One region of the Arthrobacter sp. NPDC055138 genome, then DNA from elsewhere that is predicted to be linked to it. Evidence: predicted binding sites of a transcription regulator. Region 1 holds the regulator's gene; the other holds the start of a gene.
The links. The regulator HspR, encoded in region 1, represses chaperone genes until heat shock. The targets are predictions, from matches to a motif close to AAGTTGAGTCNNNNNGACTCAACTT.
Positions count from the first base shown of each region.

Region 2: the regulator HspR is predicted to act here: its motif matches at 2,904-2,928, upstream of ACWF5H_RS12255 (ATP-dependent Clp protease ATP-binding subunit).

Region 1 covers NZ_JBSGTH010000001.1:871,806-882,990, forward strand. The annotation lists gene dnaK (molecular chaperone DnaK) at 1-1,261, shown strand, start outside; gene ACWF5H_RS04200 (nucleotide exchange factor GrpE) at 1,264-1,935, shown strand; gene ACWF5H_RS04205 (DnaJ C-terminal domain-containing protein) at 2,064-3,029, shown strand; gene ACWF5H_RS04210 (heat shock protein transcriptional repressor HspR) at 3,110-3,517, shown strand; gene ACWF5H_RS04215 (UPF0758 domain-containing protein) at 3,447-3,821, opposite strand; gene ACWF5H_RS04220 (hypothetical protein) at 4,033-4,578, opposite strand; gene ACWF5H_RS04225 (sigma-70 family RNA polymerase sigma factor) at 4,830-5,327, shown strand; gene ACWF5H_RS04230 (anti-sigma factor family protein) at 5,324-5,980, shown strand; gene trmB (tRNA (guanosine(46)-N7)-methyltransferase TrmB) at 6,004-6,915, opposite strand; gene ACWF5H_RS04240 (DEAD/DEAH box helicase) at 7,154-8,872, shown strand; gene ACWF5H_RS04245 (YccF domain-containing protein) at 9,075-9,506, shown strand; gene ACWF5H_RS04250 (pyridoxamine 5'-phosphate oxidase family protein) at 9,558-10,028, opposite strand; gene ACWF5H_RS04255 (YceI family protein) at 10,259-10,825, shown strand; gene ACWF5H_RS04260 (HutD/Ves family protein) at 10,841-11,185, opposite strand, start outside.
Region 2 covers NZ_JBSGTH010000004.1:353,221-364,405, forward strand. The annotation lists gene ACWF5H_RS12250 (TetR/AcrR family transcriptional regulator) at 1-136, shown strand, start outside; gene ACWF5H_RS12255 (ATP-dependent Clp protease ATP-binding subunit) at 281-2,887, opposite strand; gene ACWF5H_RS12260 (LexA family protein) at 3,084-3,494, shown strand; gene ACWF5H_RS12265 (Y-family DNA polymerase) at 3,487-4,794, shown strand; gene ACWF5H_RS12270 (hypothetical protein) at 4,798-5,343, opposite strand; gene ACWF5H_RS12275 (hypothetical protein) at 5,664-5,873, opposite strand; gene ACWF5H_RS12280 (hypothetical protein) at 5,937-6,356, opposite strand; gene ACWF5H_RS12285 (hypothetical protein) at 6,403-6,612, opposite strand; gene ACWF5H_RS12290 (NAD-dependent epimerase/dehydratase family protein) at 6,691-7,761, opposite strand; gene ACWF5H_RS12295 (aldehyde dehydrogenase family protein) at 8,071-9,507, shown strand; gene ACWF5H_RS12300 (catalase) at 9,620-11,185, opposite strand, start outside.

The sequences.
Region 1 (11,185 bases):
CCTCGGCGGCGACGACTGGGACCAGCGCGTAGTGGACTTCCTGCTGCAGCAGGCCAAGGCCAAGGGTGCAGACCTGTCCAAGGACAAGATCGCCTTGCAGCGCCTGAAGGAGGCAGCCGAGCAGGCCAAGAAGGAACTCTCCTCGGCCTCCTCCACCAACATCTCGCTGCAGTACCTCTCGGTCACCCCGGAGGGCCCGGTGCACCTGGACGAGCACCTCAGCCGTGCGAAGTTCCAGGACCTGACCAAGGACCTGCTGGACCGGACCAAGAAGCCTTTCCACGACGTGATCAAGGAAGCCGGCATCAAGGTTTCCGACATCGACCACATCGTCCTGGTGGGCGGCTCCACCCGCATGCCGGCCGTGGTTGACCTGGTCAAGGAAATGGCCGGCGGCAAGGAGCCGAACAAGGGCGTGAACCCGGACGAGGTCGTGGCCGTGGGTGCAGCCCTCCAGGCCGGCGTCCTGAAGGGCGAGCGCAAGGACGTGCTGCTGATCGACGTCACCCCGCTGTCGCTGGGCATCGAGACCAAGGGCGGCATCATGACGCACCTGATCGAGCGCAACACGGCGATCCCGACCAAGCGGTCCGAGACCTTCACGACGGCGGACGACAACCAGCCGTCCGTGGCCATCCAGGTCTTCCAGGGCGAGCGCGAGTTCACCCGCGACAACAAGCCGCTGGGCACCTTCGAGCTGACCGGCATCGCCCCGGCTCCGCGCGGAGTGCCTCAGGTCGAGGTCACCTTCGACATCGACGCCAACGGCATTGTGCACGTCTCCGCCAAGGACAAGGGCACCGGGGCCGAGCAGTCGATGACCATCACCGGCGGCACCGCGCTGTCCAAGGACGACATCGACCGCATGGTCCGCGAAGCTGAAGAGCACGCCGCCGAAGACAAGAAGCGCCGCGAGGCCGCCGACGTCCGCAACTCGGCCGAGCAGTTGGCCTACTCCGTTGACAAGCTGCTCGCCGACAACGACGACAAGCTGCCGGAAGAGGTCAAGACCGAGGTCAAGGCCGACGTCGACGCCCTGAAGTCCGCCCTGGAAAAGCAGGACAACGACGACGAGGTCAAGGCCGCGTTCGAGAAGCTGCAGACATCCCAGACCAAGCTGGGCGAGGCCATCTACTCGCAGGCCCAGTCGGGCGCAGCCGGTGCCGACGGGGCTCCCGCCGGTGAGGGTGCCTCCGAGGCCGGCGCCGACGAGGACATCGTGGACGCCGAAGTGGTCGACGAAGAAGACGAGAAGAAGTAACCATGGCGGAAAACGGTAACGAAGAAGAACGCCAGTCTGAGCCGGTGAACTTCCGGGACAACCGCAAGGTCGATCCGGAGACCGGAAAGGTCCGCGGACCGGCTGCCGATGCCGGCAACGGCAATCCGGACCCGGCTGCCGGAGAGACTCCCGCAGCCGGTCAGGGTGCGGACGCGGATGCGCTGGCCCAGGCGGAGGAGATCCTCAACGGGGCCGAGGTCCCGGCGGGGGAATCCGTCGCCCAGGGCACCACGTCGCAGGAAGCCGAGGAGCTCAAGAACGACCTGCTCCGGCTGCAAGCCGAGTACGTGAACTACCGCAAGCGGGTGGAACGCGACCGTGCGGTGGCCGGCGAAATGGCTGTCATCGGGGTGCTGAACTCGCTGCTTCCGGTCCTGGATGACATCGATGCGGCACGCCAGCACGGCGACCTCGCCGACGGCCCGTTCGCGGCCATTGCCACCAAGCTGGACGGCGTGCTCAAGACCTACGGCCTGACCCGTATCGAGGAGACCGGTGTGGAGTTCGACCCGAACATCCACGAGGCCTTGATGCAGCAGCCCGACGCAGAGGTGGAAGTGGACTCGGTCAGCCAGATCCTGCGCCTGGGCTACAAGTCGGGCGACCGCGTGCTGCGCGCCGCCCAGGTAGTAGTGGCTGTACCGGCTGAATGACGCCCGCCAGGGTGCCATGACGCTACAGAACAGATGACGGGTTGGTTTCCGGTCCGCCGGAGGCCAACCCGTCATCGTCCGGGCCGGAAGGCCCATAGACTTTTGTGAAACTGAAAGGAGGCGCCTGCATGGCTAGCCAGGACTGGGTCGAGAAAGACTTCTACAAGATCCTCGGTGTCTCCAAAGATGCGTCCGACGCCGACATCAAGAAGGCGTACCGCAAACTCGCCCGGACGCACCATCCGGACACCAACTCGGGCGACGCCGCGTCGGAGAAGAAGTTCAAGGACGTCTCCGAGGCATACTCCGTGCTGTCCGACCCGGAGGAACGCGAACAATACGACGCGATCCGGGCGATGGGCAGCGGCGCCCGCTTCAGCGCCGGAGGCCCGGGCGGAGCCGGCGGGCCGGGCGCCGGCGGCTTCGAGGACATTTTCGGCAACCTGTTCGGCCAAGGCGCCCGCACCCGCACCAGCTCCCCGGGCAACGTTCCGCCGGAGTTCGCAGACCTGTTCGGCGGTTTCGGCGGCTACCAGCAGCAGGCGCCGCGCAAGGGTGCGGACCGCACCGCGAGCACCAGCATTTCCTTTGCCGGTTCCATCAACGGCACCACCATCGGATTGCGCGAGCCCAGCGGCGAAGCCATCGACGTGCGGATCCCCGCCGGCATTAAGGATGGGCAGAAGGTCCGCGTCCGCGGCAAGGGCCAGCCGGGTCCGGCCGGTGCAGGCGACCTGATGGTGACCGTCAACGTCAAGCCACACGCCTTTTTCCAGCGCGACGGCGACAACATCCGGATCCACGTCCCGGTGACCTTCCCGGAGGCCGCGCTGGGGGCTCAGATCGAAGTGCCCACGCTGGCCGGTGAATTCGTCAAGGTCAAGGTCCCGGCCGGAACGCCGTCCGGTCGGACGCTGCGCGTGAAGGGGCGCGGAGTGAAGACCGCAAAGAACACCGGCGACTTGCTGGTCACCATCGACGTGGTGGTTCCGCAGAATCTTGGCAAGGAGGCCGAAGACGCGGTCAACGCCTTCGCGGCGGCGACCGCCGGTTCCGATCCGCGCGGCAACCTTGCCGCGAAGGCACGGTTGTAGCGGGTCGGAGTTCTAGCAGACCGGAAGGGCCGGGCGGCTAACGCGCAGAGCGCAGGAGGGAGAGCACCGTGGGTATAGATATGAATGCGCCGATTTTCGTGATTTCGGTGGCCGCCGAACTGGCCGACATGCACCCGCAGACCCTGCGCCAGTACGACCGCCTCGGCCTTGTCTCCCCATCGCGCCAGCGGGGCAGGCAGCGCCGCTACTCACAGCAGGATGTGAACACGCTGCGCGAAGTTCAGCGGCTGTCCCAGGAAGGCGTCTCGCTGGAAGGGATCAAGCGGATCCTCCAGCTTCAGAACGAGGTCGCAGCCCTGCGGGCCCAGGTCCAGGACCTGTCCGAGGAGCTGATGGCCAGGCAGCGCCGCACCGACTCCAGCCGCGTGTTCGCCGCGGGGCTGGCCGGCGACGTGGTCAGTCTGGTCCGCGGCCAGCGGCCTCGTCCGCGCAGCCAGGCGATGGTGGTTTGGCGCCCGCAGCGCTGATCCGCTCGCGGGCGGCCGCCCGTCGCGCCAGTTCCATGGCTCCGGCAATCCGGGCGGCCAGCGCCCCGCCCACCCCCGGGACGGCCAGCAGATCCTCGACCGAGGCCTGCCGCAGCCCGGCTGGACCTCCCAGTTTCTTCAGGACCACGTGCGCCAGTTCGATGCTGCTGGCCGTCCGCGATCCGGAGCCGACCACCAGCGCCATGACTTCGGCGTCGCGCAGTCGGCGCATTCCGAATCGGGCAAGGCGCTCGCGCGGCCGGTCTTCTTCGGGCATCTCGGCAATGCTGGTATGGCTGTTCATGGCTTCACGGTAAGACCGCGGCCGCCCTGCCAACCGGCCCGCGCCTGGTGAATGTGCACATCCGTTTCCCGATCCGCGCCTGTGGAGGCAGACTGCCCCGGCTGGGCCTGCCCCGGCACGGAGCGGGGAGCGCAGGCGGACGGGCCGAGGGAAGGGAACCCACAGCTACCCTGCCCCAAACCGGGCAGCTGCGGGCGGATGGTGGCGCGGATTACTTGATCATGTCTCCGTTGGGGGCAACCACGTACCAGACCTCGTTGACGTCCTGTCCGGTGGTGTCGCCGGGGGCGTTGTCCTGGGCCCAGTAGTAGATGGGCATGCCGTTGAGGGTGACTTGGTGCTTCCCGTCGGGAGTGTCGATAAGCCCCACTTTGGCGGTAACCCCGTCGAGTTTCGGCGCTGTCTCGGCCAGCACCGGCGGCCACGCTGCCAAGCAATCGCCAGTGCAAGCGCTCTTGCCCGAGTCGGGAACGTCTTTGGTGAAGTAGTAGACGGTCATGCCGGCCCCGTCCACGACGATTTTGCCGAGGTTGGTGTCCGAGGTGGCCAGCGTGTCGGTAGTGCCGGCCATTTCGCCGCCGGACTGCCCGCCCTCCGACATCTGGGGTGCCGACGATTCTGTGGCCATTCCGGATTCGCTCGCCGGCGGCGCTTGTGTCGTGGCGGGCGCCTGCGTGCCGGAGCCGCCGCCGCAACCGGCCAGGACCAGCATGCCAGCGACCAGCAGGGCGGCCCGGGCTGTCTGTGTGATTTTCATGTGGGTTCCTTTGCCGTCTCCCGGGTGCTGCCCGGGGTGCGGTGCCGCGGGGCGCGACCCGCTATTGGAAAAGACGGCGCAGGCGCCCACAATGGTTCAACGCCGCGCAAATGAGATTTTTGGCGCGGGAGATTGTGGGCGCGGCTGAACCGGAAGGCCGCCGCCGTCGTCGTACTGGGTAGAAGGGCCCGGACGGCACCGGCGACGCCGGTGACCGACAGGGCGGGTTCCCGGCAGGGGAGGAGGCGGCCGTGTCACTCGATGACGAGGCTGTGGCCCGCCTCTACCGCGAGCATGCTCCGGCACTGCGGCGGTTCGTGCGCGCCGCCACCTCCAACGCGGACCAAGTGGAGGACGTTGTCCAGGAAACGATCCTGCGGGTGTGGAAGCGCGGCCCGGAAACGGAGAACATGCGCGGCTACCTCTACCAGACTGCCCGGCGCGTCATCATCGACGGATACCGGCGCCGCAGCCGGCGGCCGGAGGAGACCGGTTGGGGCGAGGACGAGCCCGCCGTTGAAGAAGACCAGTTTGATCGGCTCTTGCTGCGCGTAGTCATGGAGGAAGCCCTGGCACGAATAAGTACGGACCACCGCAACATCATTTTGGCCCTGCACTACCAGCGGCTCACCGCTGCCGAGGCCGCTCAGTCGCTGGGCATTCCGCTGGGCACCGTGAAGTCGCGGGCGTTTTACGCGGCGAAGGCCCTGCGGTCGGTACTGGATGAGATGGGGGTGGGTCAGCCGTGAACACCAGCGAGGAACAGCACCAACTGCTCGGTCTCTATATCCTGGGCGGGCTGGACCGTCATGAGCGGGCGGCGTTCGAAGAGCATCTGGCGGACTGCCTGGAGTGCCGGCGTGACGCCGCCGAACTGGACTCGCTGCCGGATCTGCTGGATGCGCTGCCGCGCGACGCGGCGCTGGAACTGGAGTCCCCGCCGCCGCACGAACTCGAGGAACGCACCCGCGAACTCGTCGATGAACTGGCCCTGCGGCGCCGGAAGGAACGACGCCGGTGGACCGGGCTGGTGGCTGCAGTGGCGGGGGTGTGCCTGGTGGCCGGGGCATCGGTCGGGCCGCTGCTGGCCCAGCAGCAGCAGGCGCCGTCGGATACTTACACCATGACTGCCGACGGCGGCCTGCAGGTTGAGCTGGCCCTGGTGCCCAAGACCTGGGGAACGGAGATGGACGTGGCCGGGGAGAAGCTGCCCCAGGACGGCATCCTGACCCTGTGGGTAACCGGCAAATCCGGGTACACCTACCAAGTGGCTTCCTGGCAGGCCACACCGGCCGGCCGGGCCACCCTCACCGCATCCTGCGCCATGGACACCGAAGAGATCGCCATGGTGGAACTGCGCAACGACGCGGATGCCACGCTGGCGGCAGTGACCACCAACTGAGTCCGTTCTTTGCCGGAACGGACTCAGTTCCTGCGGTAGGCCAGGTCGAAGATCATCCGTCCCGCGTCGTGCGCCTTCTGCTCGAAGCTGGTCATGGTCCGGCCGTCGAAGCGGGGTGCCCAGCCGCCCAGCTCGTCCATTCCTTCACCGGTGCTGGCGTTGCCGGTGCTGACCGGGACCTTGCCCTCGCGGACCGGCGCGCCGCCGACGACCCCTTCGACACCGCTCTCCCAGACCTGGGTCAACGGGCTGTCGGCGCCGGTGCGCTCGCCGGCGTGCAGATTGCTGAAGTCCGGCGAGGCATCCACGACCCGGCGCATCTGCATGGCGTAGTCGGACCAGTCAGTGGCCAGCCGCCAGACCCCGCCGGGCTGCAGCACGCGCGCCGCGAGCTCCACGAAGCTTTCCTGCACCAGCCGGCGCTTGTGGTGGCGGGTCTTGTGCCACGGGTCGGGGAAAAAGACCCAGAGTTCAGACAGCGAAGACTCCGGCAGCATGGTGGCCAGGGCATCCGGTGCGTTGACCTGGGCGACGCGGACGTTGGCCAGGTCCCGCTGGCCGATCCGCAGCAGGGTCTGCGCCAGTCCGGGACGGTAGACCTCCAGGGCCAGGAAGTCCCGTTCCGGAGACTGCTCGGCGGCGTGGCAAACGGCCTCGCCCAGGCCGGAACCGATCTCCACCACCAGCGGGGCGGTGCGCCCGAAGGCAGCCGCCGCATCGAAGACGTAGTCCGGGTCCACGGTGGTGTCGCCGCCGTCCCGGGGGAGGTCGACGGCGAACCTCGGGGCGTAGTCGTCCCAGGCCTGCTGGCGGCGGCCCTGCAGCCGCGAGCCGCGGCGCACAAAGCTGACCGGCTGGGCCAGGTGGACGGGCGGCGCGAGGCGCGCACCGTCGTCGTACGCGGAAGAATCAGGGGTGGGGGAGTTGCTGGTCATCCCTACCAGCGTATCGCCAGTGCGGGTGCGGCCCGGCCGTGCTGTTAGACTGGGGGTACTCGAAAACGCAATTGACGCGTTTTCCTGCGTCGATGAACGCTTTCATTTGCACCGCCGCTTTTCCGTCTGATGACGTGACCGGGCTGATCCGGGGCGGTTGGCACTGTCTGATTTTTCTTCGGCGACCCTGGGCTGACCTGCCGCGGGGACACTGACCGGAAGATATTCGCACTTTATTATGACTACTTTTGCTGCCCTTGGCGTGCCCAAGCCCCTCGCTTCGAAGCTCGCCGCCGATGGCATTGAAGCCCCCTTCCCGATCCAGACCGAGACGCTGCCCGATACGCTGGCCGGTCGCGACGTGCTGGGCCGCGGCCGCACCGGTTCCGGCAAGACCCTGGCCTTCGCGCTGCCGCTGGTGGCCCGGTTGGCCGAGCGCGAAGCCGCCCATTTCCGCAAGCCGGGACGCCCGCTGGGCCTGGTGCTGGCGCCGACCCGCGAGCTGGCCACGCAGCTGAACAACACCATCGAGCCGCTGGCCACCGAGCTGGGCCTGAACACCACCGTGATCTACGGCGGTGTTTCGCAGCAGCGCCAGGAAAAGGCGCTGCGCGCCGGCGTCGACATTGTGATTGCCTGCCCCGGCCGGCTTGAAGATTTGATGAAGCAGAAGATCATCACGCTGGAGTCGGTGGAAATCACCGTCCTGGACGAGGCCGACCATATGGCCGACCTGGGCTTCCTGCCGGTAGTGAAGAAGCTGCTGGACACCACGCCCACCGGCGGCCAGCGTATGCTGTTCTCCGCCACGCTGGACAACGGCGTGGACAAGCTGGTGCAGCGATACCTGTCCAGCCCGCTGACCCACTCCGTGGACGACCCGCAGGCCGCGGTCACCACGATGGAACACCACGTGCTGGTGACCCGCGACGCTTCGGAAAAAAAGCAGGTGCTCAACAAGCTCGCCGCCGGCACCGGCCGCCGCGTGCTGTTCACCCGCACCAAGCACCACGCCCGCAAGCTGGCCAAGGCCCTCACGGCTGCCGGCATTCCGGCAGTGGACCTGCACGGCAACCTGTCGCAGAACGCCCGTGACCGCAACCTGGCCGAGTTCTCCAGCGGCGACGTGCGCGTTCTGGTGGCCACCGATGTGGCGGCCCGAGGCGTGCACGTGGACGAGGTGGAACTGGTGATCCACGTGGACCCGCCCACCGAGCACAAGGCGTACCTGCACCGCTCCGGCCGTACCGCCCGCGCCGGTTCCGACGGCACCGTGGTGACCTTGGCGCTGCCGGAACAGCGTCTCGAAGTCGGCAAGCTGATGAAGGCCGCCGGAGTGGACGTGGCCTTTGAAAGCGTCACCGCCTCCTCGGAGCTGTTGGCGAACCTGGTGGGCGAGGTCGCGGCACCGGTGGATCCGCAGCTGCGGGCCCAGCAGCAGGCATCGAAGCAGCCCCAGCGCGGCGGCGGTACCTCTACCGGCGCCAACGCCCAGCGCAAGCGGGCGCTGCGAACCGGCAGCGGCCGCAGCGGCGGAGGCTCCCGCAGTGGTGGCGGAGCCCGCAGCGGCGAAGCCCGCCAGCAGGCCGGTGCCGCCCGTGGCGGTCGGTCCGAGGGCGGCCAGCGCCAGTCCTCACGCGGCGAGAATCGCGGCGGCCGCTCGCAGGACGTTGCCGCCCCCAGCCATGGCAGCCACCGCAGCGCCGCCGGCAACTCGGCTTCCGGCGGACGCCAGGGCCAGGCCGCAGCCGCAGGAGGCAGCCGCGCCGGCTCGGGCGCACGCTCCGGCGCTGGCCGCACCGGCGGCGCCCAGCGCTCCGCCGGCGGTTCGCAGCGTGCTGCCGGCGGCACCCGTGCGGTGTACCGCTCCGAAACACCGGCCGCCGAGCGTCCGGCGCGGCGTGGACCGCGCCGCGCAACGGCTCCGGCGTCGCAGGAGAAGCGCCGCACCAGCTAGCCAAGCCGGGGCCCGGCTCCGGACCCATCTGCACTGACGAAGGCCGCAGGGCCGACCTTCCAGCTGGACGGGCCGCTCCGCGGCCTTCGTCGTGCTCCGGCGCGGGCCGGGGGCACGGGCTTGGCCGCCGGAACCAAGGTTCAGGGGCAGCTCAGGGGCGTCCCGCATGGCGGCCGGCTGCGCCAGCGGTCAGAATGGTGGGATGAAGGCCCTTCTGAACATTATCTGGCTGCTCTTCGGCGGCATCTGGCTGGCCTTGGGATACTTCCTCGCCGGCATCGTCTGCTGCCTGCTGATCGTGACCATCCCGTTCGGCATCGCGTCGTTCCGGATTGCGGGCTACGCGTTGTGGCCGTTCGGGCGCATGGTGGTGGACCGAGGCGGACGCACCTACTTCCTGTCCACGCTGGGAAACATCATCTGGATCCTGGTTGCCGGCATCTGGATAGCGATCGGGCACGTGTTGACCGCCATTGCGCAGGCCATCACCATCATCGGCATACCGCTGGCGATTGCGAACCTGAAAATGATTCCGGTGTCCCTTACGCCGCTGGGCAAGGAGATTGTCTCCACCGACCGGACATTCCGCGGTTTCATTGCCGGCTATCAGCCGGGCACCGCCAACTGGCGCTGAGCGCCGCGGCCGGCCCGCGCTCAAGTAACCCCCGGCCTGCCCGGCGGCGCCCTACTCGATTCGGAGCCGGTGGCTGTCGCTGAGCCCCGGGCCGCGGCGGGCCGATGCCGGCACCACAAACCGCCGTCCGGTCACCACGGAGGGGACGATGCGGACGAAATTGTTCTTCTCGCCGGACTGCCACGGGAACAGCGGCAGCAGGGCCGATTCCAGCACGTCGTCGATGCTGGTCATCCGCTGGGCGCTGCCCCGCGCCACCACGCTCCAGGCGACGCTGGTGTCCGGGTTGAAACCGTCCACTTCCATCACCACCTCGTTCGCCAGGGCGGCGTCGAGCTTGGTTCCCGGGGCGGATCGGAACACAATGCTTCCGTGGTCCACTACGTAATTGACAGGGAAGATCTCCGGGTGGGACTCGACAATGACTCCGAGCCGGCCGAAGTCGGCGCTGCGGAACAATTTCCAGCAATCGTCCGCCGGCAACTGGGTGGTTGATGACGGCATTTCGTTCGCGGTGGTCATGGCATCAGTGTATTGGTCCCCGGCTGCCCGGGACAGGGCCCGGGGCGCCACCGTCGGTAGGCGCCCAGCAGCGGGAACGTGCAGGGAATTTCAGCGCCAATGTGGTGCATTGCTCCCCATTATGTGTTGGAATTACCACACGAGCCGCACGCGGCTGAAGGGGACGGCCAGACGCAATCGATCAGTCACTGGGGGAGCAGCGCCTGTGCCCATGAGGAGGAGGCACTGCCATGTCCGAACTGACTTCGGATCTGTCCGGCGAGTGGCGGTTTGATCCGGCGCATACACGCATCGGTTTTTCCACCCGCCACGCTATGGTGACCAAAGTCCGGGGAGCGTTCAACGACATAGAGGGCGTCATCCACGCAGACGTGGACAACCCTGCCAATTCCTCGGTCAGGCTCACCATCAAGGTTGCCAGCATCGATACCCGCAGCCCGCAGCGCGACGAGCACCTGCGGACCAACGACTTCTTCGACGCGCCCAACTACCCGGAGATCACGTTCGTCAGCACCCGGATCGACCAGGTGGAGGCCGGAAACTTCATTGTGAACGGCGACCTCACCATCCGCGGCGTCACCAAGCAGGTGGCCGTGCCGATCGACTTCATCGGCGTGGAACGGGACCCGGGCGGCCAGCTGCGTGCAGGGTTCGAGGGTTCCCGGCGCATCGACCGGCAGGAGTTCGGGGTCAAGTGGAACACGGCCCTGGACTCGGGCGGCATGCTGGTTTCGGACCGCGTGATGTTGGAATTCGAGGTCTCAGCCGTCAAGGTAGAGCCCGCCGCCGGGCAGTAAGCCAAGGAATCCTGCTCAGTCCCCGGCAGGGTATACCGAGACCAGCGCCGCGAAGCCGCGCCCGCTGACCTCCGCGGGAACCGCCGAGCCGGCCACGGTGTCGTAGGTGTTCAGCGGTTGGGCCGCGCCGTCCGCCGTCACCTGCGCCTGGCCCTGCAGCAGCACCAGGAACTGCCCGTCGGCAACGGCCAGCGGCTGCTTTTTGGAGAGTTCCACGATCAACAGTCCCGCGCCCCAGATGCCGCGGCGGGCCATCACATTCAGCGCACGGCACGGTCCGGTGGGCAGGCTGCATTCGGCGCTGCTGCCGCCGTCGAACCGGAAGGGCCGGAAGCGCTCCATCTGGTGCTGTGTTCCGTC
Region 2 (11,185 bases), on a different contig from region 1:
GTTCGCGATGCAGCACGTGCTGCAGCCGGGCTACGATTTCGGCGAAGAGTTCGACTTCGGCCTGGACCTGATCCTCGATGGCCTCGCCGCCCATCTGCCGCATCCCGTCGGTGGCGTCGAGGCCAGGGAGGCCTAGCGCGCTCGCCCCGGACGCGTCGTCCAGGGATGTTGCAGGAGACCTCGAAGATTGCACGCAACGGCGAGGGCGGGACACCACATCGACGAACTGGTCGAATCATGTGCCCCGCCCTCTGCCTAGGCGGAACGGGTACCGGGTCGGCTAAGCGGCCGCGGCCAGGCCGTCGGCCGCGACCCGGAGGCCATCCTCCCCTGCAGTCACGCGGATCCGGCCGCCGTCGGCCACCGACTCGGCCACCAGCAGGTCCGCAATCCGGTCGTCCAGTTCGCGCTGGATCACGCGGCGCAGCGGACGGGCGCCATATTCCGGTTCGTAGCCGGCCTCGGCGATCCACTCCACCGCGTCCTCGTCCACGGCCAGCGAGATGCCCTGGGCGGCTAGCCGGGCCTCGGACCGATGCAATTGCAGTCGCACGATGGAGCGTAACTGCTCCTTCTCCAGCTTGCGGAACAGCACAATCTCGTCGATCCGGTTCAAGAACTCCGGCCGCATGGCCTCGCGCAGCCGGCCCATCACTCGGGCACGCAGGTCCTGCTCGGACGCGAAGCCGTCCACGCCGTTATTGGAAGTGAAGCCCAACGCTCCGCCCTTGCTGGCCAGGAATTCCGACCCGAGGTTGGACGTCATGATCACCACGGTGTTCCGGAAATCCACGGTGCGGCCCTGACCATCGGTGAGGCGTCCGTCGTCGAGCACCTGCAGCAGCAGGTTGAAAACGTCCGGGTGCGCCTTTTCCACCTCATCCAGCAGCACCACCGAGTACGGGTGCCGGCGGACCCGCTCGGTCAGCTGGCCGGCCTCGCCGTAACCGACGTAGCCCGGAGGTGCGCCGACCAGCCGCGAGACGGTGTGGCGCTCGCCGTATTCGCTCATGTCGAAGCGCACCATAGCGTTCTCGTCACCGAACAGCGACTCCGCTAGCGCCTTGGCCAGCTCGGTTTTTCCCACCCCGGTGGGGCCAAGGAAGAGGAAGCTGCCGACGGGCCGGCCCTCGTCGCCCATGCCGGTGCGGTTGCGCCGCACGGACTTGGCGATCGCGGTCACCGCATCGTCCTGCCCGATCACCCGGGCATGCAGGTCCTCCTCCAGACGGGCCAGCCGCTGCCGGTCGCCCTGGGTCAGGCGGGCGGCCGGAATGCCGGTGGCACGGGCAATGATTTCGGCAATCTCCGCCTCGCCCACCACGTCGGAGGGCACGACGCCGGGGCGCGCCCCGCCGTCGTTGTCTTCCGTCGCGTCGGTGGCTGGCTCGGCAGCGGAATCGATCGTGGCCTTCAGCTGCTCGATGTCATCGCGCAGCGTGGACGCATCCTCGTAGCGTTCCTCGGCGACGGCGGCGTTCTTGGCCGACTCCAGCTCCGCAAGCTGTCCGCGCAGCGCCGCCACATCCACGCGGGGGCCGCGGCGCAGGCTCAGCCGGGCGCCGGCCTGGTCGATCAGGTCGATCGCCTTGTCCGGCAGGAAACGGTCGGTGATGTACCGCGAGGACATCTCGACGGCGGCCCGGATGGCTCCGTCGGTGTAGATCACCTGGTGGTGCTCCTCGTAGCGGTCCTTCAGCCCGGCCAGGATCTTCACGGCATCCTCGATCGAGGGTTCGCCCACCGTCACCGGCTGGAACCGGCGCTCCAAGGCCGGATCCTTTTCCACCGTGCGGTATTCGCCCAGTGTGGTGGCGCCGACCAGGTGCAGCTCGCCGCGGGCCAGCCGGGGCTTGAGGATGTTGCCGGCATCCATTCCGCCCTCGCCGCCACCGCCGGCGCCGACCACGGTGTGCAGTTCGTCGATGAAGACGATCAGCTCGCCGCTGGCTGCGCTGATCTCGTCCATGGTCTTGGTCAGGCGTTCCTCGAAGTCGCCGCGGTATTTGGTGCCGGCCAGCATGCCGGGCAGGTCCAGCGACACCACGCGCTTGCCGCGCAGTTGCTCCGGGACGTCGCCGTCCACGATCGCCTGGGCCAGTCCTTCCACGATGGCGGTCTTGCCGACCCCGGCCTCGCCGATCAGCACCGGGTTGTTCTTGGTGCGGCGGGCCAGGATCTCGATGGTCTGCGCGATCTCGTCGGCGCGGCCGATCACCGGGTCCAGGTGGTTCTCGCGGGCCCGGGCGGTCAGGTCAAGGCCGAACTGGTCCAGCATGGGCGTGGCGGAGTTGGGGCTTGGCGCCTGCCCGGTGGCGGCGCCGCCCGGGTGGCTTTGGGCCGCCTGGGTCTGCGCCTGGGCCGCTTCCGCGGCATTGGCCTGCTGCAGCGCCTGCGGGGTGACCCCGGCGTCGGCCAAGATCTGGCCGGCAGCGGTTTCCTGGTTGAGGACGAACGCGGCGAAGAGGTGCTCCGGGTCAATGTAGGTGGAGCCAAAGGCGCGGGCCACCTGGTGCGCATCCAGCAGGGCGCGCTGGGCCGAGGGCGTCAGGGACGCCGCCTCGCTGATGGGATCGGCCTTTTCCGGCAGGCGCTGCTCGGCGGCGCTGACAATGTCCTGCGGACCGGTGCCGGTGAGCTTGATCTGGCCGGCAGCCGGTTCCTGTTCGGCCATGACGCGCAGAATATGCAGCGCATCCACTTCCGTGTGGCCGAGTCCAGCGGCAAATGCGGCCGCCTGCGCCAGCACCTCGTGAGTACGGCGGCTGAGCAGCCGGGTGAGATCGACCGTGCGGCGGGACTGCGCCGCGCGCTGGCCCTGCAGGTAGCGGACCAGGAAATCGTCGAATGATCCGTTGCCGGATGCGGGTCCGAAGAACAGTGGCATTGATGATCCTCCTGTGGAGTTGAGTGCCTTCGACTCATGTTAACGCTTCGTACTCAAGAATATTCCAAACGATTCGTAAACTTGAGTCAAGGTGACTCACTCTCGACGATCATCGAAACGGCAGCCTGACCACGTTGCCCGGTGCTAACCTTGTCTTCGAAGGTTTGTTCGAAGATGGGGGCTTGTCATGTTCGGTCTGGAGCGGCCCTCCGGCGCGTCGGCCGGCCCTGAGCTGGGGGACGGGACACCCGAGGACGCGCGTGGTTTTCCCTCCCCGGCACGGGATTATTTCCACGGCGGCATCGACCTGAACCGGCATCTGATCCGGGACCGGACTAGTACCTTCGTGATGCGGGTGGCCGGTAACTCGATGGCAGCGGCCGGGATCTGTGACGGCGATGAGCTGATCGTGGACCGATCGCTGGAGCCACGCGACGGATCGGTGGTCATCGCGGTGCTGGACGGGGAGCTGGTGGTGCGGCGCCTGCACTTGGGCGCCGACGGTGTGCGCCTTCAGACCGACGACGGCGGTGTCCCCACCGAGGTGGGCGAACTTGGCGACTTGAGCATTTGGGGCGTGGCCACGCGCTGCCTGCACCATGTCTAGCCACGGACCCGCCGAATCACAGCAGCTCCGTGAACGGATCGCGCTGGTGGACGTCAACAACTTCTACGTCTCCTGCGAGCGGGTGTTCGACCCGTCGCTCGAGGGACGCCCCGTCGTCGTGCTGTCCAACAACGACGGCTGCGTGGTGGCGCGCTCCGAGGAAGCCAAACAGCTGGGGCTGAAGACCGGCACTCCGTGGTTCCAGGTGGCGCCCCGCGCCAAGGCCTGGGGGTTGGTGGCGAAATCCAGCAATTACGAGCTCTACGGAGACCTCAGCGCCCGGGTGATGGAAGTGCTGGGCCGGTTCGGGGCTTGGCAGGAGGTCTACTCGATCGATGAGTCGTTCCTGGGCTTGCCCGGGGATGAGGCGCAGTTGCGGGAGACAGCGGCCCGGATCCGTGCCGCCGTGGTCAGGCAGGTGGGGGTTCCGGTCTCCGTCGGCGTGGCCGGGACCAAGACGCTGGCCAAGTTCGCCAACCACATTGCCAAACGGAATCCACAGATGGCGGGTGTCTGCTCGCTCGGGTCGATGCCGGGACCGGACATCGAATGGATCCAGTCGCGCGTTCCCGTGACCGGGCTCTGGGGTGTGGGCGGGCGGACCGGGAAACGGCTGAATGCCATCGGGATCGAGTCGATCGCCGATTTGAAGGCCGCGGATCCACAACTGATCCGCAAGAAGTTCTCCGTGGTGCTGCAGCGGACGGTGCTGGAACTGAATGGCACGGCCTGCATTCCGCATACCGAGGAACGGGCCGACAAGCAGCAGATCATGTTCTCGCGCAGCTTCTCCACGCCGGTGACCACGCTGGAGGAGATGGACCAGGTGATGGCTGTCTACGCCCAGCGCGGTGCGGCCCGGATGGCTGCCGAGGGGCTGCGCGCCTCGGTGCTGACGGTGACGGCCGGTACCAGCAGGTTCGCCGGGGGAGAGGCATCGTTTCCCGCAGCCAGCGTCCACCTCCCGGCACCCACGCAGGATCCGATTCAGCTGACCAAGGCCGCGGTGGCCGCGATGCGCGGCTGCCTCATTCCCGGCGCGCACTATGTCCGGGCAGGCGTACTGCTGTCCGGGCTGGAACCGGCGGCCGGACAGGATGCCTTCGACCCGTTCGTCAGCGACCTGGACCAGCGGAACATCGGCGACTTGCTCGGTGCCGTCCGGTCCAAGTTCGGCGAAGCCGCCATCGGGCTTGGCCAAGGCGGGCTGGCGGCGCCGGCGGCGTGGTCCATGAAACGCGAATTCTCCTCGCCGCGCTACACCACCGAGTGGTCAGAGCTTCCGGTGGTTAAGGCCTAGGCATCAGCTGCCGGAGGCGGAGTCTAGCCGCAGCGGCGGTACTCGGGTGTGGCAGATGCTTTCGAACGCGGTGGAGTCGGTTAGTTGGACGGGCAAGACCACCGCGGCGGCATGCCGGGGGCGCTCTGGCCGAGCCAACAGCGTCAAAGAAGCGCAGGACGGCGCCCCGGCAAAGGCGGCCTCGCGGGCCAGCGCCCACCAGCCGTCGGCGGGATGGGCAATGCCCAGCAACTGCCGCATCTCCGGCACCCGCAGCCACGCCAAGGGTGTTGTCCCTTCGGCGGGTCCGCCGCCAATGGCGTCCAGGCGTTGCCCGTCGGCTCCGGTGGCCAGCATCCCCACGAGTAGGGGTTCGCTGGCGGCGACCCGGGTCAGCAAGCCGATCCAGATGGCTTCTCCGTCCGGGGAAGGCACCGTCAGGCCCTCGGAACCGGCGCAGAACGGCAAGGCCCCCAGGCTGGTGGGGGCGGCGTAAACCACACCGTGGTCGGGATAACGGTAGCGCTGAAACGAGACCGACAAGTGCGGTGTCAGCTTGTACTCAAACACTGCGCTTGATCCACATCGCTGCCGCCCGCTGCGCCGATCTGGCCACGGACGCCGTCATGAAGGATGGGAAGGTTCTTGGCCACGGCTCACGCTTCTATCCGCAGTTCCGAGCACCTCGTGACACGAGGGGCGCCTCCGCAAACGGGGCGTGGCATCGGTTTAGTCCCGCCGGCGTTACTGGGGCGTTACGGCCGTCCAGCAAAAAGGTCAGGAGGGCAGTGCATGCCTGCCGCAGGGAATCTCCTTCAGGGCGGGGCATAGAGTGAGGGCAGGGCTTGTGGTCCCTGCCCTCACTCTATGCTGCTCTCACCGGCGCGATTTTAGTCGCTGGGGCTGGTGTCCGTGGTCAGGCCGCGGTCGTCCGGCGTTTTCCGGTCTTTCTCTTCAGCCGGCCCGGGCGGTGCGCTCATGTCCTTTTTGTTCCCAGCCTTCGCCGCGGAGTCGGTTTGCGTCTCGTCTTCGGGGATGCCTACATCCTCCGAAGGGTCCTCTTGGCCGCGTGGCTTTTCGTCCTGGTTGCTTTCGGTCATGCCCGTCCTTCCGTCAGTTGCTCGTTGGATCCGGTTCGTGCCCGCTAGCTGCGTTCCGAGGAGTCAGGCTCCGGGTCCCGGGGGCCGAAGGTCGTCGCTGCCGCCGGTGGCAGGCCGGCCCGGCATGGCGCCGCCCTCGTCCGTCCAGTCTTGTCCCGTCTGGTCGTTGAGGGCAGGGTCCGAGACGGTGTCGGTGGTCGTGGTCCCGGTATAGGCCCCGCCGCCGTCCTTCCCATGCTTGCCGGGCAACTTGGCGGCCGCGGCTGACCCGGCCTTCTTGGCAGCCTCGGTGAGTTGCTCTGCGACTTCCGGGGCCTTGTCCTTGACCACGTCCGTTGCTTCGTGGACCTTGTCCTGCACCGTTGGGTTGTGCCATAGCTCTTGGCTCTTGGTTTTCAGCGAATCATAAGCCGACCGTCCCGACTTCGAGCCCAGGACGAATCCTAGGGCCAGACCGGCGCCGAACATGAGTTTCCCTTTCACAGGGTGCTCCTTTCATACGGTGGGTGATGGAAGTGTTGCCCGAGGTCTAGGGGAACGGCGCGTTGGGAGTATCGCCTTCGCCGTCGTGGTCCTTGTCGCCGTAGGCTTTCTTGGCCAGATCCTCGGCCAACTTCTCGTCGCCGTGGACCGGGATGTGCGCTTCATGGACGTCGTCGTGGTCGGCCGCGCCGGCGGGCCGGGCTTCGCCTTCCAGATCGTCCGGCTGATCCTGGCGGGGAGTCTCGCTGTGGTCCATCAGGTCCTCCTTCTCGAGTGTTTCGTTCTGGGGAGCGGACCGGACACCGTGTTGCCGCGCGGCGCCCTGTGGCTCAGACTACGCGCCGGTCCGCTGTTCCGCACGGGTCCAACGGCTCCGCGGGCGCATGGCCGGTGATTCCTGAACGCCTCCCGCGGCGGCCATACCGTCGAGCACCTCCCGGATCGCCGAGACCGAATCAACCCGCGGTTTCCATCCGAGTTCCGTCCGCGCGCGGTTGGTGTCCATCACCGGTGCGGCGCGGGCCATGTCCACCCATCCCGGGTCACTGGCCAGCAGCCGGACCGACCATGCAGCCCCCACCAGCAACCGGACGAGCGGCACGGGGACGGGGAGCCAGCGGCGGGCACCGAACAGGCCCGCGACCAGCCCTGGCGTGATGACCGGCTCGGCGGCCACGTTGAAGGCGCCCCGGGCACCTTGATCCAGCACGCGCCAATAAGCGTCCGCCACGTCGTCCGCGTGCAGCGCCTGGAAGACAAATTCCTCCGGGAACGGGAACAACGGCACCCGCAGCCGGTTAACAAAGAACTTGGGAATCCACGGCCCCACAAAGTAGCGGCCAATCTGGCTGCCGGCCTGGCTCTGGAAGATCAGGCCCGGCCGCAACCGTGCCACCTTGATCTCAGGATGGTCGTCGGCAAACTGGTCCAACAGGTCTTCTTGCTGCCCCTTGAACCGGCTGTAGTGCGAGGTCTCGATGCCGCGGGCCGGCCAGTCTTCGTTAATGCGGGACTCTTTCGGCCCCGGGCTGTACGCGCCCACCGACGAAGCGCACACAACATGCCCCACACCGGCGTTGACGGCCGCGGCGAGCACGTTCGCGGTGCCGTCCACGTTCACCCGGCGCATCTGCTCTTCGTCGTGGTTCGGCTGAAGCACCCAAGCGAGATGGACGACGGCGTCGCACCCCTTGAAAGCCTCGGCGAGCCTTTGCCGCGCATCGGCTGCGCCCACGTCCAGCGCAACCCAGGTGACGCCGTCGTACGGTGCTTGAGTGGACTCCGGCACGCGCCGGGCGATGCCGACAATCTCCAGATCATCCGCACGTTCGCTCTGTGCGGCATGCAGGCGCCGCAAAAGCGCTGTTCCCACGTTTCCGCTGGCTCCGACCACCGCAATTCGCATGCTCCCGACGCTACCGCCGATGCCGGGGCTTGGCGAGGGCCGGAAGCGGGCAGGGGCAGGGTGAGCAGGTGCCGGTGTCAGTCGGTCCCAAGGCGTAACCGCAGGTCAGCGCGTTGTTTATCTGGAACGTTGAACGTGTTCCCTAGAAGTTTCAGGTCTTTGTTTACCGGCAAGGGGCGGCCCACGGGGCAGCCGCTAAAGGAACCTGTGCGCTCAGCGTCAAGTCCTCGGCACGCAAAGTCTAAGTAGCCCCGCCGGGTCTGCGGCAAGCTGGAGGCAGTTGTCGTCAGAGACGGGGAGGAAAAAACCATGACCACCGAAACCACTGTCGAGGGTACGTTCGCTACCGCTGCGGATTTGCTCGCAGCAATCCAGCCGGCCGAGGGCGGGCGGGAGATCAAGGATCCGGCCACCGGTGAGCTCGTCGGCCGCGTGGCCGAGCCCGGCGTCGCCGAACTGGACGCCGCGGTCGAGGCCGCCCGCCGCGTGCAGCCGAATTGGGCCGGCCGCGGCCACACCGAGCGGAGCGAGTACCTGAACCGGGCCGCCGATGCGGTGGAGGCGAATGCCGAGGCGCTGGCCGAGCTGCTCTCGCGCGAGCAGGGTAAGCCGCTGAACGGGCCGAACGCCCGGTTTGAGGTCGGTGCGTGCGCGGGCTGGCTGCGAGCCACCGCCGCCTTCGAACTGGAACCGGAAACGCTGGTGGAGGAAGACGGCAACCGCGCCGAGCTGCACTACCGGCCGCTGGGCGTGGTGGGCGCCATCGGGCCGTGGAACTGGCCGATGATGATCAGCATCTGGCAGCTGGCTCCGGCGCTGCGGATGGGCAACACCGTGGTGATGAAGCCCTCCGAATACACACCGCTCTCTGTGCTGGCGCTGGCCGAGGTGCTCAACACCGTGCTGCCGGCGGACGTGCTGCATGTGGTTCCGGGCGGCCGCGACGTGGGCGAGGCGCTCTCCGCGCATACGGGCATCGACAAGGTCATGTTCACCGGTTCCACCGCCACCGGTAAGGCGATCATCCGTTCCTCCGCGGACACGGTAAAGCGCCTGACCCTGGAACTGGGTGGCAACGACGCCGGCATCGTGCTGCCGGACGCCGATCCGAAGGCCGCCGCGCAGGACCTGTTCTGGGGTGCGTTCATCAACACCGGGCAGACCTGTGCAGCGCTGAAGCGGCTGTATGTGCACGAGGATATTTACGACGACGTGTGCGCCGCGCTCACCGAGGTCGCCGAGCAAATGCCGATGGGCGTCGGGCTCGACGAGAACAACGTGTTGGGCCCGCTGCAGAACAAGGCCCAGTACGACATCGTGGCGAAGCTGGTGCAGGCGGCGAAGGATTCAGGCGCCCGCGTGCTCACCGGAGGCAACCCGGACGAGGGCCAGGCCGGCTACTTCTACCCGGCGACGCTGGTGGCGGATATCGACAACGACAACCCGCTGGTGGCCGAGGAACAGTTCGGCCCGGCGCTGCCGATCATCAAGTACTCCACGGTGGACGAGGCGGTGGCCATGGCCAACGGCCTGAAGGTCGGCCTGGGCGCCTCGGTCTGGTCCTCCGACCCGGCCAAGGCCCGCGAGGTGGCGGCCCGGATCGAGGCTGGAACGGTCTGGATCAACAAGCACGGCGCCATCGATCCGCGGGTGCCGTTCGGCGGGGCCAAGCAGTCCGGCTACGGACTGGAGTTCGGCGTCGAGGGCCTGAAGCAGCTCGGCTCCCCGCAGGTCATCGCCGGCTAGCCACAGCGGCTGTCAACGAAGCAGGTCCGGCCGGAAACAATCCGTCCGGGCCTGCCGCGCCAGACGACGGCGGGGGAGCCCCGCCGTCGTTATTCTGCATTCTGAACCGAGGTCAGCGGTCCACCTTCAGGCGTTCGTTGGGCACACAGTGCGTCATGGTCAGCCCGGAGACGTCTCGCGGTCCGTTCTTGCCCAGGTTCGCCATCCACGCATGCTCCGCTTGGGAGAGGTTTTGACTGGCCAGCGGACCGAGGTCCTTCACCTCGTCCAGCGTGATGCCGATGCCGTTGCCCACGCTTTCGCCGAGTTCATCCGCGACCATGAAGAGGTGCCAGAGCATGCGCTCCTGGATCTGGCGGTCACATTGGGACAGCGCGTCCGTCAGGTTGGTGATCAGGTCCTCGCGCTCCCAGTCCTGCTGCAGGTAGAACCGCTGGCCGGCCTGCAGGTAGTCGTTGGTCCGGGGTATCCGCTCGCGGGTCAGCCGCCCACTGATCTCCGGACCATAGGCATGGTGGTAGCCCTCGTCCTTGGCCGCCTCCTGCACGCCGCCGGTAATGGAGGGCTCATAGTTGACGTGCGGGTTCTGGCCCGGGGCGGCGTCCACCATGTAGGCCATCTGCCCGTCCCGTTGGTTGGTGGCCACCGGCGCCTTCGGGCTGTTGACCGGTAGCTGCAGGTAGTTGGGGCCCACCCGGTGCCGCTGGGTGTCGCTGTAGGAGAACGTGCGGCCCACCAGCATCTTGTCGTCGGAGAAGTCCAGGCCGTCCACCAGCACGCCCGTGCCGAACGCGATCTGCTCGTTCTCGGCGAAGAAGTTTTCGGCATTGCGGTCCAGCACCATCCGGCCGACGGCCTTGGGCGGGAACTGCTCCTCCGGCCACACCTTGGTATCGTCCAGCGGGTCGAAGTCGAGTTCGGGGTGATCGTCGTCGGACATCATCTGCACTTGCAGTTCCCACTCGGGGAAGTTTCCGGCTGCGATGGCATCGTAGAGGTCCTTGGTGTGCGAGCCGAGGGTGTGTGCCTGAACGTTCGCGGCGTCCTCGGCGGTCAGCGACTTCACGCCCTGCTTGGGCAACCAGTGGTACTTGACCAGCATCGACTCCCCGGCAGCGTTGACCCACTTGTAGGTGTTCACGCCGAAGCCCTGCATGTGCCGGTAGTCGGCCGGCACGCCGCGCGGACTGAAGACCAGCATCACCATGTGCATGGACTCGGGCGACTGGCTGAAGAAGTCCATCGCCCGGTTCGCCACCGACGCCTGGAAGTGCACCGGGTCCGGTTTCTGCGAGTGGATGAAGTCGGGGAACTTGATCGCGTCGCGGATGAAGAAGACGCCCAAGTTGTTGCCCACCAGGTCCCAGTTGCCGTCCTCGGTGTAGATCTTGACCGCGAAACCGCGTGGGTCGCGGGCCACCTCGGAGGAATCGCGGCCGCCGGCCACGGTGGAGAAGCGGATGGCGAGGTCGGAGCGCTTGCCCGCTTCCTGGAACAGCTTGGCGCGGGTGAAGTTGGCGATCGGCTCATCGCCCCACTTGCCGTAGGCCTCGAAGTAGCCGAAGGCCGTGGTGCCGCGGGCGTGCACCACCCGCTCCGGGATGCGCTCGCGGTCGAAGTGGCTCATCTTCTCCAGGAACTGGTAATTCTCCAGAGTGGCCGGGCCGCGGGCGCCGAT